Labilibaculum sp. DW002: one gene and its partner. The protein of the gene in region 2 interacts with the protein of the main gene of each other region in a pairwise test. Links are inferred from orthologs where the notes say so. Each region holds a gene or a part of one and is shown on either strand. Other genes may lie near its edges.

Region 1 (3,223 bases), 270 kb from region 2 along the record:
TCCAACTTGATAATTCATATTCAATTTAGCACGTTTCACAAAAATATCGAACCACGAACCAACTTGGTACAAATCAATTTCTGCCTTTAATAGGTCTTGTGATGGACTAAAATCTTTCATTGCATCTGCTGCCATTTCTTTAGGCATACTTTCAAAAAGGCTACCAATCATATAGAAAAATCCCATTGGAATGAGGTACAAAATTACACACAATACAATCTTCCATTGATCCTTCATTTTTCGTAATAAAACTGCAATTAAACCAATTAAGGAATAGGCTACTAAAATGTCTCCAAACCAGATAAAATAGGCATGTATCATACCAAATAAAAGAAGCCAAAGCATTCTTCTAATGTGAATTTTAGAACCATCAATTTCCTTATTCTCTAACCTTGTTATGAACAGAAGTATTCCTGCTCCAAAAAGGATCGAAAACATTGTCATGAATTTAAGTTCTCCAAAAACATGAACCAAATAATACGAAAAGTGATCTGAAGAGGATAAGTCCCCCATAACCGAAGGGTTTGAAAATGCGGCATTCGGCAATGCGAACAGAAGAATATTAATTAGTAAAATCCCTAAAAGGGCAAATCCGCGAAGGATATCGAGGGATTTAATGCGTTCGTTAAGATGGGTTGGGTGAGCAGATAGTTTGGGCATTTTTTCTTTTAAGATAAAGAAAAATCACGCAAAAATCACTAAGAATATTATTCACATTTTTTTTGAGTATAGCCCCACTCTTATTCTCCTTTTTCAGCAATTAAATTTTCAAGTTCTTCATTGTAATTCTCCCACGCTGTCATTTCATTTTCAAGATCTTTCTTTGCTTGTTCATATTTTGAGAACAAACTTTGATCTTGCATTTTTTCTGGATTGGCTAGCATGTCTTCCATCTCGACAATTTGCTCTTCGAAACGCGCAATATTGTCTTCTGCAGTAGAGACCGCCCTTTCCATTTTGGAAATCTTTTTACTCATTTCTTTGCGCTCCAAATAATTCATTTTATTATCCGAAGGAGCTATTTCCACCTGCGTTTGTACGATATTTTTCTTTACTTCCAGCTCCTTCAAAGAATCCATTTTCTTATTCTGAAGAAATGAATAAATACCACCCAAATGTTCTTTTATCTTCTTATTCGTAAACTCATATACCTTAGAAGATAAACCATCCAGAAACTCTCTATCGTGCGAAACAACAATTACCGTTCCTTCAAATTTCAAAAGTGCTTCTTTTAACACATCCTTCGATTTCATATCAAGATGGTTGGTAGGCTCATCAAGAACAAGCAAGTTTACAGGTTCCAGCAAAAGACGAATCATAGCCAATCGCGAACGCTCTCCTCCTGATAAAACTTTCACCTTCTTATCGATATCTTCGCCACCAAACATGAATGCTCCCAGAATATCACGAATCTTAGTTCGTACATCTCCCACGGCAACATCATCAATTGTATCGAAAACCGTTTTATTCTCATCAAGTAACATCGCCTGATTCTGTGCAAAGTAACCGATCTTCACATTATGTCCAATTTTACAAATACCCGTATGATCCAACTCGCCCATCAACACTTTTACAAGGGTCGACTTACCTTCGCCATTCTTACCAACAAAGGCTAACTTTTCACCACGCTCAATAACAAACTCTAGGTCTTTCAATACTAGATTATCGCCATAAGATTTACTCAAATCTTTCACCTGACAAACCAAATCTCCTGAACGAGGCGCTGGTGGGAATTTCAAATTCAACTTTGAATTGTCAACCTCATCTACTTCAATTCGATCCAGCTTTTCTAATTGCTTTACACGTGATTGTACCTGAACCGACTTAGTAGCTTTATAACGGAATCGTTCTATAAAATCTTCGGTATCCTTAATCATTTTTTGCTGATTCACGTAAGCTTTCATCTGCTGCTCACGTCGCTCGGCATGTAATTGGACATACTCTGTATAGGATACTTTATAATCGTATATTTTTCCAACCGAGATTTCAACCGTACGATTGGTAATATTATCAAGAAATGCTCTATCATGAGAAACCAGCACAACAGCTCCAGGATAAGTTTTCAAGAAATCTTCCAGCCATTGAATCGATTCAATATCCAAGTGGTTAGTCGGCTCATCCAGTAGAAATACATTAGGACGACGAAGTAATATCTTTACCAATTCTATACGCATTCGCCATCCGCCTGAAAACTCATCAGTCTGACGATTAAAATCGCTACGTAAAAATCCTAAACCTAACAAAGTACGCTCTGCTTCAGCTTGAATATTCTCTCCTCCCATCATATGAAACCTATCGTTCTTTTCCGTTAAACGATTTATCAATTTCATATATTCCTCTGATTCGTAATCTGTACGCTCGGCAATCTCATTATTTATTTGAGCAATCTCCTTCTCCAATTGAATCACTTCTTCAAAAGCAGTTAAAGCTTCTTCAATTACCGTTCTTCCATCCTCATGCTTCATTTGCTGAGGCAAATATCCAATCTTAATCTCGTTAGGTATACTAACTGTCCCCTTAGTAGCCTCCTGTTTTCCAGCAAAGATTTTTAAGAGTGTTGATTTTCCTGCACCATTCTTTCCCACCAAACCGATTCTATCGCGAGTATTCACAATAAAACTAACTTGCTTAAACAAAGTAAAGCCGCCAAATTCAACCGTAAGATTGTTTAATGAGATCATACCAATTCAGATTTTTCTATTAAAGCGACAAAGATAACAACAGTTCGCAGTTATTCGTAATCATTAATCAGTAAATACAAACATCCTAATTTTCACAAATAATGTGAAGTTGATCTTGCTGCATTTTTTGCTCTTTTTTTAGGAGCTCTGACTTTATAATATTTTCTTTTACTTCCTGCATTACAATTGTTTCTGCCTCTGCAAATGAAATATCATAAATTCGATTCACTTTCTGATATTCTTCTGGATATTTCGAAATCAACTTATCGTATAATTCATCGAGATATTTGGCATCTGGATTGTGAAATTCAAGCTTCAATTCAAAACGTCGAATTAATGCCTCATCAATTAAACCCAATTGATTGGTTGCAGCAATAATAATTGAGTTCTTGGGTAAAGAGTCAATCAATTGAATCATACTATTCACAACCCTTTTCATTTCACTACTATCGGAATTATCGTAGTCCCTTTCCTTACCTAGAGAATCGAATTCATCAAAAAACAATACAGCTTCTTGTGTTTCAACCATTTTAAAGGCTGCG
Region 2 (3,771 bases):
AAACATCATCGTACGCTTTGCCTATCAGCTCCTTCCCCTCCAATAAAGCGGAATCTATTAATGCTTTAAATTCAGGATTCAAGCGCCCAACCTCAACCTGTGGCTTTCCACTTTTATTGAGACTTCGTTTCAAAAAGGAACTCAATTTTGTATAACAAACTCCTTTTGATATTGCCTCTAAAACAAGCGTATCTCCATTTTTATTAAGATCTACAATTCCAACATGAGAAAAGCTCAGTTTATTCGCGCCTCCCGTTACTGTTTCTATCGCACTAGAAATGGAATCAGCATCTAAATCCTGAAAAAGAAGATCGCCCTTTTCTAAAGCAAATCGCGATTTTTTTTGTAAATTATCACAGGCTAAAAATTGGGTGATAATCACAAAGCCAATCAAAAGTCGAAGTAAAAACATTTGTAGTATTTTTCTTATTTATGGTATAAAAAACTAAAGTAATCCGAAGCGAGTTCATATAAAAGAATTGTGTCATCTTTTTTCAGCAATGTTAAATAAAAACAGCTCATAGAAATTCTCTATATGCCTATATGAAAAAAAAATGACCTTTTTATCTTTTATTCGTTTTTGATATCTTCATAAGAATGAAAATTTAATACATTTGTTTTAGTTACAACAATAACAAGACTAAGTACAAGGAACAACTATATGGATAAATTTAGCTTTTTGGGCAATAGTGAAATCGAATTCATAGACGAACTATACCAATCCTACAAAAATGATCCTGAATCTGTTGAAGAAAGTTGGAGACAATTTTTTCAAGGATTTGATTTTGCAAGCACCAAATTTCCAGTTAAGCAAGAATCAACAATCGATAAAATACCTGCATCTAATTCGATGAATAAAGAATTCAATGTGATGAATTTGATTCAGGCCTATCGTCAACGTGGACATCTTTTTACAAAAACCAATCCTGTTCGAACTCGCCGAAAATATTTCCCAACTCTCGATATTGAGAACTTCAACCTCTCAGATGCTGATTTGGAAACGGTATTTCATGCGGGCACAGAACTTGGAATTGGAGCATCAAAATTGAAAGACATTGTTGCTCATTTGCAAGAAACCTACTGTAAATCGATTGGAGCAGAATATGTTTTCGTTCGTCACCCTCAAATGTTGAGATGGTTACAAAATAAAATGGAGAGTTCTAAAAACACTCCAAATTTCACTGATGAACAGCGCAAACATATCTATTACCATTTAAAGTTAGCTGTTGGTTTCGAGAACTATATTCATAAAAAGTTTGTTGGACAAAAACGATTCTCTCTTGAAGGTACAGAAACACTAATTCCTGCTCTTGATGCCCTAATAGAAAAAGGTGCGCAATTAGGAGTTGAAGAATTTGTATTCGGTATGGCTCATCGCGGTCGTCTTAATGTATTAGCGAATATTCTTGAGAAACCATATGAAAATATATTCAAAGAGTTCGTTGGGGAAGAATTTGAAGATGACATTGCCCTTGGTGATGTTAAATACCATTTAGGATATGGAAGTACAGTTAAAACGGATGATGGAAATGAAGTAAAGCTTCACTTAACACCAAATCCATCGCACCTTGAAACCGTAGGTGCTGTTGTTGAAGGTATTTCCCGATCTAAAATTGACAACGATTACAAAGGCGATGAGAACAAACTAGTCCCTATCGTTATTCATGGCGATGCTGCAATTGCAGGTCAGGGAATTGTATACGAAACTGTTCAGATGGCTGAACTTCAAGCCTACAGAACTGGTGGAACCATTCACCTGGTTATCAACAATCAAATAGGTTTTACAACCAATTATCTTGATGCACGATCGAGTACTTATTGTACTGATGTTGCTAAAGTAACACGTTGTCCTGTCTTCCATATTAATGGTGACGATGTTGAGGCTTTAATCTATACAATTGGCTTGGCCATGGAGTATCGTCAGGAATTTAAAACTGATGTGTTCATCGATATTCTATCGTATAGAAAGTATGGACATAACGAAGGTGACGAACCTCGTTTTACACAGCCATTACTATACAGCCAAATTGCTAAGCACAAAAACCCAAGAGATCTTTATGGCGATTATCTTATTGAAAAAGGCATTTATTCAAAAGAAGACACGAAACAATTAAATGCTGATTACAACAAGCTTTTAGATAATGATTTTGAGCTCTCTAAATCATTCGACAAGGTAATTATTCAGCCATTTCTAGGAGATTATTATAATAATATTCGCTATTCGAACGATCAAGATTTTGAGCAATCACCAACTACAGGTGTTGCTAAAAAGAAATTGCTTGAATTGGCTGAAAACATAACCAATTTACCTGAAAACCTAAGCTTTTTCAAGAAGATTGGCAAGCTAATGGCTGATCGTAAGAAGATGGTTAGTGAAGATCGGTTAGACTGGGCTATGGGTGAACTTTTAGCTTATGCTAGTTTGCTTGATGAAGGGTATGGTGTTAGAATTAGTGGTCAGGATTCGGAACGTGGGACATTTTCTCACAGACATGCTGCATTAACGATTAGTGATTCAGCAAAAAAATATTTTCCACTTAAACATGTAAGCGAAAACCAAGCTCCTTGCCATATTTACAACTCACATTTGAGTGAATATGCTGTTCTTGGGTTCGAATATGGATACGCTTTAGCACATCCATCCGGCTTAACGATTTGGGAAGCTCAGTTTGGTGATTTCCACAATGTAGCACAAGCCGTTATCGATCAGTACATCAGTTCCGGTGAAGATAAATGGGGTGTTAAAAATGGACTCGTTCTATTCTTACCACATGGTTACGAAGGACAAGGTGCTGAGCATTCAAGTGCGAGAATGGAGCGTTTCTTAACGCTTTGTGCAAATAACAACATGCAAGTAATCAACCCTACGACTCCTGCAAACCATTACCATGCTCTGCGTCGTCAGGTTAAGCGAGATATTCGAATTCCATTAATTTGCTTTACACCTAAGAGTTTACTCAGACATGCAAGTTGTGTTTCGACCATGGACGAATTGGCCAATGGCAGATTCCAGGAAGTAATAGACGATAATGACGTTATTGCAGAAGAGGTAAGTCGTGTGGTTTTCTGTTCAGGAAAAGTTTATTACGATTTACTAGCTCAGAAAGAAGAACTATTTGCCCAAGATGTTGCACTGGTAAGGTTGGAACAATTGTATCCGTTCCCAAACAAGCAGATCAATCAGGTGTTGGAAAGATATCCAAACTCGATACTTCACCTTTGGGTACAAGAAGAACCTGAGAATATGGGACCATGGCAGTTCGTAAATTACAATATTGAAAATGTAGATTTAGCACCTATTGCTCGTATGGCTAGTGGTAGTACAGCTACCGGGCTTGCTAAAATTCACAATATTGGTCAAAACGAAATTATCCGTAAGGTTTTCAGAAGATGCGACTGTGACAGAGAACTCAAATATTGTGGCTTGCAATGTGTTGAAGGTGGATCTCATGAAGAAATTCTTCGACAGCACGAATATTTTGAACAAAAGAAGAGCAAGTTATTAATGTAGTAGTACAATCAAGAAAACAATCAATATAATGATCGACATAAAAATTCCCAGTCCGGGAGAATCCATATCAGAAGTTGAAATTGCCAATTGGTTTGTAGCCGAAGGTGATATTGTTGAAAAAGAACAAGAAATAGCTGAGATCGAATCTGACAAAGCAACACTTACACTTGTTGCTGACGAGGGAGGTAAAATATCTATTAAAGCAAATGAAGGTGACACTGTTGCTGTAGGATCGGTAGCTTGTACTATTGATACAAGTT

What was found. Proteins that work in one complex are often made in the same cells at the same time.
Region 1: the proteins of L3049_RS13215 (region 2) and L3049_RS12125 interact in binary tests that used the Escherichia coli proteins (3 or more experiments, as listed by UniProt). The link is inferred for Labilibaculum sp. DW002 from one-to-one orthologs.

Annotation. Positions count from the first base shown.
Region 1 is NZ_JAKJSC010000002.1:104,966-108,188, reverse strand. What follows is about bases 212-3,104. They hold L3049_RS12125 (ABC-F family ATP-binding cassette domain-containing protein), read right to left. Parts: upstream 2,682-3,104; coding sequence 741-2,681; downstream 212-740. Other genes in these bases: L3049_RS12120 (AAA family ATPase), read right to left, coding at 2,767-3,104; L3049_RS12130 (DUF418 domain-containing protein), read right to left, coding at 212-660. Also shown: more of L3049_RS12130, read right to left, coding at 1-211; more of L3049_RS12120, read right to left, coding at 3,105-3,223. UniProt on the Escherichia coli protein: Genetic data indicate it may be involved in ribosome assembly or function.
Region 2 is NZ_JAKJSC010000002.1:375,673-379,443, reverse strand. The notes cover bases 271-3,711. They hold L3049_RS13215 (2-oxoglutarate dehydrogenase E1 component), read left to right. Parts: upstream 271-661; coding sequence 662-3,511; downstream 3,512-3,711. Other genes in these bases: odhB (2-oxoglutarate dehydrogenase complex dihydrolipoyllysine-residue succinyltransferase), read left to right, coding at 3,540-3,711; L3049_RS13220 (YiiX/YebB-like N1pC/P60 family cysteine hydrolase), read right to left, coding at 271-412. Outside these bases: more of L3049_RS13220, read right to left, coding at 1-270; more of odhB, read left to right, coding at 3,712-3,771. UniProt on the Escherichia coli protein: E1 component of the 2-oxoglutarate dehydrogenase (OGDH) complex which catalyzes the decarboxylation of 2-oxoglutarate, the first step in the conversion of 2-oxoglutarate to succinyl-CoA and CO(2).